DNA from 2 places in the Streptomyces sp. NPDC050743 genome. Region 1 is predicted to be linked to the other one. Evidence: predicted binding sites of a transcription regulator. Region 1 holds the regulator's gene; the other holds the start of a gene.

The links. The regulator HrcA, encoded in region 1, represses chaperone genes, less so after heat shock. The targets are predictions, from matches to a motif close to TTNGCACTCNGNNNNNCNGAGTGCNAA.
Region 2: groL (chaperonin GroEL) is a predicted target of HrcA. The motif match lies at 2,428-2,454, and genes of this name have one in related genera.

The regions. Positions count from the first base shown of each region.
Region 1 is NZ_JBITGJ010000008.1:75,304-82,596, reverse strand. It holds gene ACIBJF_RS11625 (16S rRNA (uracil(1498)-N(3))-methyltransferase) at 1-30, opposite strand, end outside; gene ACIBJF_RS11620 (nitronate monooxygenase) at 27-1,103, opposite strand; gene dnaJ (molecular chaperone DnaJ) at 1,327-2,463, opposite strand; gene hrcA (heat-inducible transcriptional repressor HrcA) at 2,464-3,480, opposite strand; gene ACIBJF_RS11605 (MBL fold metallo-hydrolase) at 3,653-4,375, shown strand; gene ACIBJF_RS11600 (DUF3097 domain-containing protein) at 4,410-5,279, shown strand; gene ACIBJF_RS11595 (Uma2 family endonuclease) at 5,257-5,853, opposite strand; gene hemW (radical SAM family heme chaperone HemW) at 5,936-7,168, opposite strand; gene ACIBJF_RS11585 (SpoIIE family protein phosphatase) at 7,196-7,293, opposite strand, start outside.
Region 2 is NZ_JBITGJ010000027.1:58,523-65,815, forward strand. It holds gene ACIBJF_RS24995 (Scr1 family TA system antitoxin-like transcriptional regulator) at 1-354, shown strand, start outside; gene ACIBJF_RS25000 (DUF397 domain-containing protein) at 338-550, shown strand; gene groL (chaperonin GroEL) at 642-2,264, opposite strand; gene ACIBJF_RS25010 (cold-shock protein) at 2,590-2,796, opposite strand; gene ACIBJF_RS25015 (MoaD/ThiS family protein) at 3,228-3,503, opposite strand; gene thrC (threonine synthase) at 3,591-4,874, opposite strand; SAM riboswitch class I at 4,892-5,032, opposite strand; gene ACIBJF_RS25025 (glucosyl-3-phosphoglycerate synthase) at 5,162-6,106, shown strand; gene ACIBJF_RS25030 (trehalose-6-phosphate synthase) at 6,181-7,293, shown strand, end outside.

The sequences.
Region 1 (7,293 bases):
CGAGTCGACGACGAACACCGGCGCGGTCATCGCAGGCCTCCCTTGGCCGACAACGCTGTCCGGGCGGCGTCGAGTTCGGCGGCCAGCACCTCCACGAGCTCCCCGGCGGGCAGCTCGCGGGCCAGCCGGTGCCCCTGCCCCGCCCACAGCGCCATGCCCTGCGCGTCCCCGGCCTTGGCGGCGGCCTTGCGCAGCGGCGCGGTGAGGTGGTGGATCTCCGGGTAGGCGGCGGGGGCGTACGGGCCGTGCTCGCGCAGGAAGCGGTTGACCAGTCCGCGCGCCGGGCGGCCGGAGAAGGCGCGGGTCAACTCGGTGCGCGAGAAAAGGGGGTTGGTCAGCGCCTGCTTGTACACGGCCTGGGCGCCGGACTCGGGGGTGGCGAGGAAGGCGGTGCCCAGCTGGGCCGCGCTCGCGCCGGCCGCGAGGACGGCGGCGATCTGACTGCCGCGCATGATGCCGCCGGCGGCGACGACCGGGATGCTCACGGCCTCGCGGATCTGCGTGACCAGTGACAGCAGCCCGATGCCGGAGCCGTCGTTCTCGGGGAGGTCCCGGTGGGTTCCCTGATGGCCGCCGGCCTCCACGCCCTGCGCGATCACCGCGTCCGCCCCGGCCCGCTCGACGGCGCGGGCCTCCTCCGTGGTGGTGGCGGTGACCAGGGTGTAGGTGCCGACGCGGCGCAGGCTGTCGAAGACGTCCCGGCTCGGCACACCGAAGTGGAAGGAGACCACGGGCACCGGGTTGTCGAGGAGCACGGCGAGCTTGGCGTCGTAACCGTCGTCCCGGCCGCTGTCCGGGTCGCCCAGCTCGGTCTCGTACCAGGCGGCCTCGCCGGCCAGCTGGTGGGCGTAGACCTCCACGGCGCCGGACTCGGCATGCTCGGACTGCGGCATGAACACGTTCACGCCGAAGGGCCGGCTCGTGAGCCCCCGCAGCTGCTTGATCTCCTGGTACATGCCGTCGGCGGTCTTGTATCCGGCGGCGAGAAACCCGAGACCACCGGCCTCGCAGACGGCGGCGGCGAGCTGCGGGACGGAGACACCGCCCGCCATGGGGGCCTGCACGATCGGGTGGGGGAAGAGATCGGTCAGCGCGGAGGACATGACCGCATGTTGTCACGTCCGTCGAACAAGTCCGAATCCGGGCGTCCGATGGCATAAACCACTGGCATACGGGGTGCCGAGGCACCCCGTATGGCCTCCGTGAGCGGTTGCTCAGCGCCCGTTGAAGGCATCCTTCAAACGCGAGAACAACCCCTGCTGCCCCGGCTGACCGTGTCTGCCCGGCGGGACGACCCCCGGACCCCCGGCCACGCCGCAGCGCACGTCAGCGCCCGTTGAACGCATCCTTCAAACGCGAGAACAACCCCTGCTGCCCCGGCTGGAACTGCCCCTGCGGCCGCTCCTCGCCGCGCAGCTTGGCCAGCTCCCGCAGCAGGCGCTCCTGCTCGGGGTCCAGCTTGGTCGGGGTCTGCACCTCGACGTGCACGATCAGGTCACCCCGGCCGCCGCCGCGCAGATGCGTGACGCCGCGGTTGTGCAGCGGGATCGACTGGCCGGACTGGGTGCCGGGCCGGATGTCGACCTCCTCCATGCCGTCCAGCGTCTCCAGCGGCACCTTGGTGCCGAGCGCCGCCGCGGTCATCGGGATGGTGACCGTGCAGTGCAGGTCGTCGCCGCGCCGCTGGAAGGTCGGGTGCGGCAGCTCGTGGATCTCCACGTACAGGTCACCGGCCGGACCGCCGCCGGGACCGACCTCGCCCTCACCGGCGAGCTGGATCCGCGTGCCGTTGTCGACACCGGCCGGGATCTTCACGGTCAGGGTGCGGCGGGAACGGACCCGGCCGTCGCCGGCGCACTCGGGGCACGGGGTCGGCACGACGGTCCCGAAGCCCTGGCACTGCGGGCAGGGACGCGAGGTCATGACCTGGCCGAGGAAGGACCGGGTGACCTGCGAGACCTCACCGCGGCCACGGCACATGTCACACGTCTGGGCGGTCGTACCGGGCGCCGCGCCCTCGCCGTTGCAGGTGTTGCAGACGACCGCCGTGTCGACCTGGATGTCCTTGGTGGTCCCGAAGGCCGCCTCGTCCAGCTCGACCTCGATGCGGATCATCGCGTCCTGGCCGCGCCGGGTGCGCGAGCGCGGGCCGCGCTGCGACGCCGTACCGAAGAACGCGTCCATGATGTCGGAGAAGTTGCCGAAGCCGCCGGCCCCGAAGCCGCCCGCGCCGGCGCCGCCCGCCTGCGAGAGCGGGTCGCCGCCGAGGTCGTAGACCTGCTTCTTCTGCGGGTCCGACAGCACCTCGTAAGCGGCGTTGATCTCCTTGAACCGCTCCTGGGTCTTCGGGTCCGGGTTGACGTCCGGGTGCAGCTCGCGCGCGAGCCGGCGGAACGCCTTCTTGATCTCATCCTGCGACGCGTCGCGGCGCACGCCGAGAACGGCGTAGTAGTCCGTGGCCACTTACGACTCCGCCAGGATCTGTCCGACGTACCGTGCCACTGCGCGTACCGCTCCCATCGTTCCCGGATAGTCCATGCGGGTCGGTCCGACCACGCCGAGCTTGGCAACCGCCTCGCCGCCCGAACCGTAGCCGACCGACACCACGGAGGTGGAGTTGAGTCCCTCGTGGGCGTTCTCGTGCCCGATACGCACCGTCACGCCCGGATCCTTCGCCTCGCCCAGGAGCTTGAGGAGCACGACCTGCTCCTCCAGAGCCTCCAGGACGGGCCGGATCGTGAGGGGAAAGTCATGCCCGAAGCGGGTGAGATTGGCGGTACCGCCGATCATCAGCCGCTCCTCGTTCTCCTCGACCAGCGTCTCCAGAAGAGTGGAGAGCACCGTCGAGACCGTACCGCGGTCCTCGGGATCGAAGGCCTCCGGCAGGTCCTCGACCAGCGTCGGCACGTCCGAGAACCGGCGGCCCGCGACCCGGCTGTTCAGCCGCGCCCGCAGATCGGCGAGGGAGGTCTCGCCGAAGGGCGCCGGGCAGTCGACCATCCGCTGCTCGACCCGGCCGGTGTCCGTGATCAGCACGAGCATCACGCGCGCGGGGGCGAGCGAGAGCAGTTCCACGTGCCGCACGGTGGACCGGGTCAGGGACGGGTACTGCACGATGGCGACCTGCCGGGTGAGCTGCGCGAGCAGCCGGACCGTGCGCGCCACGACGTCGTCGAGGTCGACGGCGCCCTCCAGGAAGTTCTGGATGGCGCGCCGCTCGGGCGCGGTCATCGGCTTCACGCCCGCCAGCTTGTCCACGAACAGCCGATAGCCCTTGTCCGTGGGGATCCGCCCGGCGCTGGTGTGCGGCTGGGCGATGTACCCCTCGTCCTCCAGGGCCGCCATGTCGTTACGGACCGTCGCCGGGGACACGCCGAGGTTGTGCCGCTCGGTCAGGGCCTTCGACCCGACCGGCTCCTCGGTGCCGACGTAGTCCTGGACGATGGCGCGCAGCACCTGAAGCCTGCGTTCACTCAGCATTCGCGCGCACCTCCAGCATGTCGTCCCCTCGGTCCTGGTCGGCCCTGCGGTTCGTCCGCCTGGCACTCTTCGCATGCGAGTGCCAGCGTTCCCGGGCCCAGTGTACGGCTGTCGGGTACACCCGGGGCAAGGTCGGTGCGGTCCCGGCGGCTCGTGCGGCTAGCGTCGCGGTATGACGGTGACTTGGGAAGAGCTGGGGTGGGAACGACTGGCCCCGGGGGTCGGGCGGTGCCGGCTGCCCGGCTGGGACTGCACGGTCGGGCTGGTCCTCGGGGAGGGTACGGCGCTGATGGTGGACGCCGGCTCCAGCCTGGCCGAGGGCGCGCGGCTGCGGACACAGGCCGAGGAACTGGCCGGCGGCCGTGTGACCCATCTCGCGCTGACCCACCCCCACTTCGACCATGTCTTCGGGGCGGCGGCCTTCGCGGGGGCGCAGCTGTACGGGGCGGTGGGCGTCGACGCGGTGCTGGCCCACGAACGCGACGAGCTGCGCATGGACGCCGTGAGAAACGGACTCGCGGTGGCGGACGCGGACGAGGCGGTGGACGCGCTGGTGCCGCCCGGCCATCCGGTCTCCGGCGAGTGGACGCTGGACCTCGGGGGCGGCCGGCAGGTTCTGCTGGCGAACGTGGGTCCGGGGCATACCGCGCATGATCTGGCGGTGCTGGTCCCAGGAGATCCCGAGGTGGTGTTCTGCGGCGACCTGGTCGAGGAGTCCGGCGAGCCCCAGGCGGGCCCGGACGCGGTCCCGTCCCGCTGGCCGGACGCCTTGGACCGGCTTCTCTCCCTGGGCGGCGAGGACGCGCTGTACGTTCCCGGTCACGGAGCGGTGGTGGACGCGGCGTTCGTACGACGGCAGCGCGACGAGCTGGCGGCCCGTTTCGGCGTGTCGTGAGCGCGGCCGTACGGCTTCTCCTATCGTCACTCGAATGCGCCCACCCGTCTCCCGCCACCGCCCTTCCAACGAGGGCCCTTCGGGCCCGCGCCCTCGTTTGTACTCCGCCGACCTGACCCCGCCGTGGAAGAAGCCGAAGCCCGTGCCTGAGGTGCCGGCGGAGCCGGGCCTGGTGGTGGAGGAGCCCGGCACCGGGTTCTGCGGGGCGGTGATCCGCTGCGAGGCGGGCACGGTGACCCTGGAGGACCGCTTCGGCAAGCACCGGGTGTTCCCGCTGGAGCCGCGGGGCTTCCTGCTGGAGGGGCGCGTGGTGACGCTGGTGAGGCCTTCCGGCGGTCCGGTACGGCCCACCCGTACGGCCTCCGGCTCGGTCGCCGTCCCCGGCGCCCGCGCCCGCGTGGCCCGCGCCGGCCGCATCTACGTCGAGGGCCGGCACGACGCCGAGCTGGTCGAGAAGGTGTGGGGCGACGACCTGCGCATCGAGGGCGTGGTCGTGGAGTACCTGGAGGGCGTGGACGACCTGCCGTCGATCGTCGCCTCCTTCGCACCGGGCCCGGACGCCCGCCTGGGTGTTCTGGTGGACCACTTGGTGCCGGGCACGAAGGAGTGGCGGATCGCGGAGTCGGTGACCAGCGAGTACGCGCTGGTGGTCGGCCACCCGTACATCGACATCTGGCAGGCGGTGAAGCCGGCCGCGCTGGGGATCGAGGCGTGGCCCACGATTCCGCGGGGGCAGGACTGGAAGACGGGGGTGTGCCGGGCACTGGGCTGGCCGTCGGAGAACACCGGGGCGGTGTGGCAGGCGATCCTGAAGCGGGTGGGGTCCTACAAGGACCTGGAGCCGGAGCTGCTGGGGCGGGTGGAGGAGCTGATCGACTTCGTCACGGGTAGCGGTGGGGCCTGACGTTGGGGAACGTTCCGAACTCGGTGGTGTCCAGTTCGAGTCCCAGATCCTCCAACGGGACTGGATCACCGAACTTGATGATCTCCTGGCTGCGGTAGTCAGCGTCCTCGCCCTGGCCCGAAGGCTTTGTCAACAGGACGCAGTGCGCCATGACCGGGTCAAGGACGAGGTAGGCGGGAATCTTTCCCGCCGCGTAGATCGAGCGCTTGACCACGTAGTCCTGGTGGACGCTGGACTTGGAGACGACCTCGACGACCATCGTGATCAGCCCGGACGGCAACAGGCGCCCTGAACGCGGCATTGCATCGCGCTCCATTACCACCAAGTCCGGCACCGGCTCGCTGGCCTCGTCAAGGATGTCGACGTCCTGGGTCTGAAGCCGAGCCCACCGCTTGCGCGGGATTTGGTCAAACACGTCTTCCACGATCATGTTGTGGACCAGATCAGGGCTGGCCATCATCACGATTACCCCCCGGAGAAGCTCGACTTTGACGCCCTCGGGAGCCTCGAACTCCTCGAAGAACTTCGTCATCCCACGCTCGTCCACAGCGGTCATCTCCGTGGCCCTCCACATCCGCCGCGTCCTTTTGGCGGCAGCCTACGAACCAGGTTAGGGACCGAACCGGCGCTCCGGGGGGATTCACTCGCCGGAGTGATCAGTCCACCAGGTCCCGCACCACCGCGTCCGCCAGCAACCGCCCCCGCAGCGTCAGCACGGCCCGCCCCTCCTCGTACGGCCCTTCCTGGAGGAGCCCCTCAGCCAGCGCCCGCCGGGACGCCGCAAGCCCCTCCTCCTTCAGCAAGGACAGCGGCGCCCCCTCCCGCAGCCGCAGTTCCAGCAGGATCCGCTCCACGCGCCGGTCCTCCTCGGACAGCAGCTCACGCCCCGCCCCGGGGGAGCGGCCGGAGGCGAGCGCCGCCGCGTACGCCCCCGGATGCTTCACGTTCCACCAGCGCACCCCGGCCACGTGCGAGTGCGCCCCGGGACCCGCGCCCCACCAGTCGGCGCCGCGCCAGTACAGCTCGTTGTGCAGGCACCGGCCCGCCTGAGAGGTGGCCCAGTTGGAGACCTCGTACCAGTCGAAGCCCGCCTTGCTCAGGGTCTCCTCGGCGATCAGGTAGCGGTCCGCGTGCACGTCGTCGTCGGTCATGGGGACCTCGCCCCGGCGGATCCTGCGGGCGAGCTGCGTGCCCTCCTCGACGATCAGCGCGTACGCGCTGATGTGGTCCGGCCCCGCCCCGATCGCCGCGTCCAGCGAGGCCCGCCAGTCGTCGTCGCTCTCGCCGGGGGTGCCGTAGATCAGGTCCAGGTTCACGTGCTCGAAGCCCGCCGCCCGCGCCTCCGCGACACAGGCCTCGGGGCGGCCGGGCGTGTGGGTGCGGTCCAGGATCTTCAGCACATGCTGCCGCGCGCTCTGCATGCCGAAGGAGATCCGGTTGAAGCCGCCCTCCCGGAGGGTGGCGAGGTACGCCGGGTCGACCGACTCCGGGTTCGCCTCGGTCGTGACCTCGGCGTCCGGCGCCAGGCCGAACTCCTCGCGGATGGCGGCCAGCATCCGTACGAGATCGTCGGCGGCCAGCAGTGTCGGCGTACCGCCCCCGACGAAGACCGTACGGACCGCGCGCGGGTCGTCGCCGAGCACCTTCCGGGCGAGCCGGATCTCGTCCGCCAGCGTGTCCGCGTAGTTGTCGCGGGACGCCAGCACACCGCCGGTGCCGCGCAGCTCGGTCGCGGTGTAGGTGTTGAAGTCGCAGTAGCCGCAGCGGGTCGCGCAGTACGGGACGTGCAGGTAGAAGCCGAGCGGGCGGCCTGTGGCCCCGGCCAGCGCGTGCGCGGGCAGCGCGCCGTCGGCGGGGACGGGCTCGCCGTCGGGGAGTGCGGAAGGCATGCCTTCCATTGTCCAGCACGGCCGCCGTTACTCCGCCTGGAGCACCAGCAGGGCGAGGTCGTCCTCGGGCGGGCCCTCACCGAAGTCGTCCACCAGGCGGCGGATCCTTTGCGCGATCGGTTCGG
Region 2 (7,293 bases), on a different contig from region 1:
ATTGACGAGGCGGCCCTGCGTCGGGTGACGGGTGGGCGTGCGGTGATGGCGGAAGCTCTCCGTCACATCGCCGACTTGGCCCGCCGGGGGCGTGTCATCGTGCAGGTACTGCCGTTCGGCGCGGGGGCGCACGCGGCGATGGAGGGATCCATCAAGCTGATGGACTTCGAGGACGCTCCTCCACTGGTGTACTTCGAGGGAGTCGGCACTGGACGGCTGGAGGATGACCCGACCTTCGTCCGGCACCAGCGGTTCACATACGAACTCCTCACGGCCTGCGCTCTCTCTCCGGAGAACTCCCTGGCCCTCATCGAGGCGATGGCGCAGGATTACGCGCATGAGGACCATCCCTGAGTACGACCTGGACGCGGCAATCTGGCACAAGTCCAGCTACAGCGGCGGCAGCGGCGGAGACTGCCTGGAAGTCACCCACGCCTTCCCCACCCTCGTCCCCGTCCGCGACTCCAAAACCCCCCGCGGCCCGAAGCTCGTGTTCCGGCCCACGGCCTGGTCCGCTTTCGTCGATCACCTCAAGCGGCCCCACAGCTGAGTACTACGCCGACTGAAAACGCCCGAGGGCGGCACCCCCAGCCGGAAGCTGGAAGTGCCGCCCTCGGAACGGACAGGTGATCCGGGGAGGATCAGAAGTCCATGTCACCGCCCGGCATGCCGCCGCCGGCCGGCGCGGCGGCCTTCTCCGGCTTGTCGGCGATGACGGCCTCGGTGGTCAGGAACAGCGCGGCGATGGAGGCGGCGTTCTGCAGCGCAGAGCGGGTCACCTTCGCCGGGTCGATGATGCCCTCGGCGACCAGGTCGACGTATTCGCCGGTCGCGGCGTTCAGGCCGTGGCCCGGGGTCAGGCCGCGGACCTTCTCCACCACGACGCCGCCCTCGAGGCCGGCGTTGACGGCGATCTGCTTCAGCGGGGCCTCGAGCGCGATGCGGACGGCGTTGGCGCCGGTCGCCTCGTCACCCTCGAGCTCCAGCTTCTCGAAGACCTGGGAGGCCTGCAGCAGGGCCACGCCACCACCGGCGACGATGCCCTCCTCGACGGCCGCCTTGGCGTTGCGGACGGCGTCCTCGATGCGGTGCTTGCGCTCCTTGAGCTCCACCTCGGTGGCGGCACCGGCCTTGATGACCGCGACACCGCCGGCGAGCTTCGCCAGGCGCTCCTGCAGCTTCTCGCGGTCGTAGTCCGAGTCGCTGTTCTCGATCTCGGCGCGGATCTGGTTGACGCGGCCGTTGACCTGCTCGGAGGAGCCGGCACCGTCGACGATGGTGGTCTCGTCCTTGGTGATGACGACCTTGCGGGCGCGGCCCAGGAGGTCCAGGGTCGCGTTCTCCAGCTTGAGGCCGACCTCCTCGGAGATGACCTCGCCGCCCGTGAGGATGGCGATGTCGCCGAGCATGGCCTTGCGGCGGTCACCGAAGCCCGGGGCCTTGACGGCGACGGACTTGAAGGTGCCGCGGATCTTGTTGACGACCAGGGTCGACAGGGCCTCGCCCTCGACGTCCTCGGCGATGATCAGCAGCGGCTTGCCCGACTGCATGACCTTCTCCAGGAGCGGGAGCAGGTCCTTGACGGAGCTGATCTTGGAGTTGGCGATGAGGATGTACGGGTCCTCGAGCGACGCCTCCATGCGCTCCATGTCCGTCGCGAAGTAGGCGGAGATGTAGCCCTTGTCGAAGCGCATGCCCTCGGTGAGCTCCAGCTCCAGACCGAAGGTGTTGCTCTCCTCGACGGTGATGACGCCTTCCTTGCCGACCTTGTCCATGGCCTCGGCGATCAGCTCGCCGATCTGGGTGTCGGCGGCGGAGATGGACGCGGTGGAGGCGATCTGCTCCTTGGTCTCGACGTCCTTCGCCTGCTCCAGCAGGGCGGCGGAGACGGCCTCGACAGCCTTCTCGATACCGCGCTTCAGGGCCATCGGGTTGGCGCCGGCGGCGACGTTGCGCAGGCCTTCCTTGACCAGGGCCTGGGCGAGCACGGTCGCGGTGGTCGTACCGTCACCGGCGACGTCGTCCGTCTTCTTGGCGACTTCCTTGACCAGCTCGGCGCCGATCTTCTCGTACGGGTCCTCGAGCTCGATCTCCTTGGCGATGGAGACACCATCGTTGGTGATCGTGGGGGCGCCCCACTTCTTCTCGAGGACGACGTTGCGGCCCTTGGGGCCGAGCGTCACCTTCACGGCGTCCGCGAGCTGGTTCATGCCGCGCTCGAGGCCGCGCCGCGCCTCCTCGTCGAACGCGATGATCTTGGCCATGTGAAGTGGTCCCTCCAGGACTGGGGGTGATTCCTTCGGACCGCGCCCGCGCCCGCGACGGACGGCTCGCCGGCCTTGTGGTTCCTTGCCCCACCCGGCCTGCGGGCCTCACCGACCCGGTCCTTCACTGTCACTCTCACCTTCAGAGTGCTAACGCCAATGATTAGCACTCGGCATGGTCGAGTGCAAGCGCCTACGGCGTACGGCGCCCCCGTCAGCCGCCCGCGGACACGGGGACCCGGGCATGACGAAGGGCCCGCACCCCGAGCGAGGTGCGAGCCCTTCGAAGACGAACGAAAAACGTCGCTGCCAGTCGACGCGTGCTTCAGCTGGTCGCCAGCCGGACCATGTCCGCCTGCGGGCCCTTCTGGCCCTGCGAGATCTCGAAGTCGACCCGCTGCCCCTCTTCCAGGGTGCGGTAACCGTCCATCTGGATCGCGCTGTAGTGGACGAAAACATCCGCACCACCGTCGACCGCGATGAAGCCGTACCCCTTCTCCGCGTTGAACCACTTGACGGTGCCCTGAGCCATGCCTAACTCCCCTATTACTGGCCCTTGCACAGATCCACACTTCGCGGACCCGGGTCAGACCTCACCCCCCATCGGTCGGGGGCGTGCGCCGGAACGCGTCGACCGCGGCTGAATGTATCTGTCCAACTGCCGTCTGCAACAGGTCAATCGGACGAGAATTCTGGACGGGAACGGTCCGGAATGTGCGGAGAATTCGCCTGACTTCAGGGCAAGTCGGGCTCCAGAAACCCCCACAAAAGCCGCATATAACCCGCACACTTTGGCTACTTCTTGTCGGGCGTGCGGCATGAATACAGGGCCCCCGACCGGTGGTCCGAGGGCGCGTTCCCCAACTCTACCGCGCTCAATCACGCAGAATTGCCTCCTCCGCTTCTCTCACGGAGGAGGCAATTCGATGAACAGTACGTAACTGAAGTTACCCAAGGTAACGATCAGCCGCCGGCGACGGCCGGAATGATGGAGACGCCGACGCCGTCGGGGGTCGCCGTCTCCAGTCCCTGCTCGAAGCGGACGTCGTCGTCGTTGACGTAGACGTTGACGAACCGGCGCAGCTTGCCCTGGTCGTCCAGGACGCGCGCGGCGATGCCGGTGTGGTTCTTCTCCAGGTCGGCGATGACCTCGGCGAGGGTCGCGCCCTCGGCGGCGACCTCGGCCTGACCGCCGGTGTAGGTGCGCAGGATGGTGGGGATGCGGACGGTGACGCTCATGCTTGTGACCTCCGGTGAAGGTGGGCGCCCGGAAGGGGCGCGGGGCACTGCGCGACCAGCCCCCGCGGCCCGCAGACGAACAACGACTCAGACGAGACCGGCGTCTCGGAAGGACTCCAGGGTGGGCCGAATGGTGGCGGTCAGCCCGGTACCGGCCACCGCGTCCAGCGTCTTCAGGCCGTCGCCGGTGTTGAGGACCACCGTGGTCTTCGCCGGGTCCAGGACGCCGTCCTTGAGCAGCTTGCGGGTGACGCCGACGGTCACACCGCCCGCCGTCTCCGCGAAGATGCCCTCGGTGCGGGCCAGCAGCTTGATGGCGTCGACGACTTCCTCGTCCGTCACGTCCTCCACGGCACCGCCGGTACGGCGCGCGATGTCCAGGACGTACGGCCCGTCGGCCGGGTTGCCGATGGCGAGGGACTTGGCGATGGTGTTCGGCTTCTGGGGCCGGACGACGTCGTGCCCCGCCTTGAAGGCGGTGGACACCGGCGAGCAGCCCTCGGCCTGCGCACCGAAGATCTTGTACGGCTTGTCCTCGACCAGACCGAGCTTGATCAGCTCCTGCAGACCCTTGTCGATCTTCGTGAGCTGGGAGCCGGAGGCGATCGGGACCACGATCTGGTCGGGCAGCCGCCAGCCGAGCTGCTCGCAGATCTCGTACGCGAGGGTCTTGGAGCCCTCCGCGTAGTACGGCCGCAGGTTGACGTTGACGAAGCCCCAGCCCTCGCCGGCCGGGTCGCCGATCAGCTCGGAGCAGAAGCGGTTCACGTCGTCGTAGTTGCCCTCGATGCCGACCAGCTCGCCGCCGTAGACCGCGGCCATGACGACCTTGCCCTGCTCCAGGTCGTGCGGGATGAACACGCAGGAGCGGAAGCCGGCGCGGGCCGCGGCGGCGCCGACGGCACCGGCGAGGTTGCCGGTGGAGGAGCAGGACAGGGTGGTGAAGCCGAAGGCGCGGGCGGCCTCCAGGGCCTGGGCGACCACGCGGTCCTTGAAGGAGTGGGTCGGGTTGCCGGAGTCGTCCTTGACGAACAGGCCGCCGGTGACGCCGAGTTCGGCGGCGAGGTTGTCGGCCTTGACGAGCTTGGTCCAGCCCGGGTTCAGGTTCGGCTTGTCGGCCACGTCGGCCGGGACGGGCAGCAGCGGCGCGTACCGCCAGATGTTCGCGGGGCCGGACTCGATGCGGCGGCGCAGCTCTTCGGTGTCGTAGGCGGAGAAGTCGTAGGCGATCTCCAGCGGGCCGAAACACTCCTCGCAGGCGAACACCGGGCCGAGGGGGACGCGGTGACCGCACTCGCGACAGCTCAGGGCCGCGGCGGGACCGAGGTCGACGGTGGAATCGGTGGAGCTTGCAACTGTCTGCACAGCCATGGAGGCGAGGCCCTTTCTCCTCATCTTCCTCACGACGCATCTCGCCGTGAGACGGATTTGGCACCTTCCCTGGCCGGGAGCCTCGCGTGAACGAGTTCGACTCAGGGGGGTTGCCGGGGCTTCATCGGGCCGTGTCCCTCTGCCCCTCTGGATGAGCGGTATGCAGTTGTGAGCGCGCGGTCGACCCCGACATGCGATGGTCACCGACGTTGTTCAAGACTGTAACCGAAGGCCAGGACAGTTGAGATAGTCGTCCGAACCGCGAGACACGTGAGGAGCCGCTGACTGTGCTGGAAGAAGTCGAGCGCTGGCTGGCCACCCGTTCCTGGTCGGTGACCGATCGCCCGCTGCACAAGATCCTGGCGGCCAAGCAGCGCACGGGCCAGTCGGTCTCCGTCGTGCTGCCCGCGCTCAACGAGGAGGAGACGGTCGGCGACATCGTCGCGGTCATCCGGCACGACCTCGTGGAGCGGGTCCCGCTCGTCGACGAGATCGTGGTGGTCGACTCCGGCTCCACCGACCGCACCTCGGAGGTCGCCGCCGCCGCGGGCGCGCGGGTCGTCCACCGGGACGAGATCCTGCCCCGCATCCCCGCCGTCCCCGGAAAGGGCGAGGTGCTGTGGCGCTCGCTGCTGGTGACCGGCGGCGACATCGTCTGCTTCATCGACGCGGACCTGAGGGAGTTCTCCTCCGACTTCGTCTCCGGGATCGTCGGCCCGCTGCTCACCGACCCAGGGGTGGACCTGGTCAAGGGCATGTACGACCGCCCGCTCGCCGGGACCGCCGGCCAGGGCGGCCGGGTCACCGAGCTGATGGCCCGCCCGCTGCTGAACATGCACTGGCCGCAGCTGGCCGGATTCGTGCAGCCGCTGGGCGGCGAGTACGCGGCCCGGCGCTCGCTGCTGGAGCAGCTGCCGTTCCCGGTCGGGTACGGCGTGGAGCTGGGCATGCTGGTGGACGCCCTGCACCTGGTCGGTCTCGACGCGCTGGCCCAGGTGGACGTGGGCGTGCGCAAGCACCGCCACCAGGACGGGCAGGCGCTGGGCCGGATGGCCGCGGCGATCTACCGCACGGCCCAGCTCCGGCTGGCCCGCGGCCATCTGATCCGCCCCACCCTCACCCAGTTCGAGCGCGGCGAGGACGGCTTCGAGCCGCGCACCTACTCGGTGGACACCGAGGAACGGCCGCCGATGGTGGAAATCGCGGAATATGCCGAGCGCAAGGTGGCGTGAACCGGTCGTATACGGCGGCGTGCCGGGCGTGGCCGTACGTTTGAGCGTTTCCGGGCCGGGCTAGGTTGAGGACCATGGCTTCCACGCAGGGTGCTGCCGAGAAGGCTCGGGTGCTGGTCGCGTCCAATCGCGGCCCGGTTTCGTACGCGGTGGACGAGAAGGGCTCGCTGCACGCCAAGCGGGGCGGCGGCGGGCTGGTGTCGGGGCTGTCGGCCATCGGGTCGGGCGCGGACTCGCTGTGGGTGTGCTCGGCGCTCGGCGACGGGGACCGTGCGGCCGTACGGCGCGCGGGCGACGGGCTGCTGCCGGACGAGGACACCGGCGGGCAGCGGGTGCGGATGCTCGACATCGACGCGAGCGTGCACTCCGACGCCTACAACGGCATCGCCAACTCGGTACTGTGGTTCGTCCACCACATGCTGTACCAGACCCCGCTGGAGCCGGTCTTCGACGCGGAGTTCCGGCGGCAGTGGGCGTCGTACGAGGCCTACAACCGGGCGTTCGCCGAGGCGCTGGCCGAGGCGGCGGCCGAGGGGGCGACGGTCCTGGTGCAGGACTACCACCTGTGCCTGGTGCCCGGGATGCTCCGCGGGCTCCGCCCCGACCTGCGGATCGGCCATTTCTCGCACACCCCGTGGGCGCCCCCCGACTACTTCGAGCTGCTCCCGGGGGACATCCGCGAGCGGCTGATGGCGGGCATGCTCGGGGCGGACCGGGTGGCGTTCCTGACCCGGCGGTGGGCGACGGCCTTCCAGAGGTGCGCGGAGGGGCTGGACGCCGAGCGCTACCTGGTGGCCTGGCCCTCGGGCTCCGCCCGGCACGTCGAGCACCTGCGCGAGGGACGTCGTCGTACGTACATCGGCGTGCACTCCCTCGGCGCCGACGCCGACTTCCTGCGGGCCCGCGCGCACCAGCCGGACGTGGAGGAGCGGATGGCGGCGCTGCGGGAGGAGATCGGCGAGGGCCGCAGGACCGTCGTCCGCGTCGACCGCACGGAGCTGTCCAAGAACATCGTGCGCGGACTGCTGGCGTACCGGCAGCTGCTGGAGGAGCACCCCGAGTGGCGGGAGCGGGTGGTGCATCTCGCGTTCGCGTATCCGTCGCGGCAGGACCTCGGCGTGTACCGGGACTACACGGCCGCGGTGCAGCGGGTGGCCGAGGAGATCAACTCGGCCTACGGCACGCCC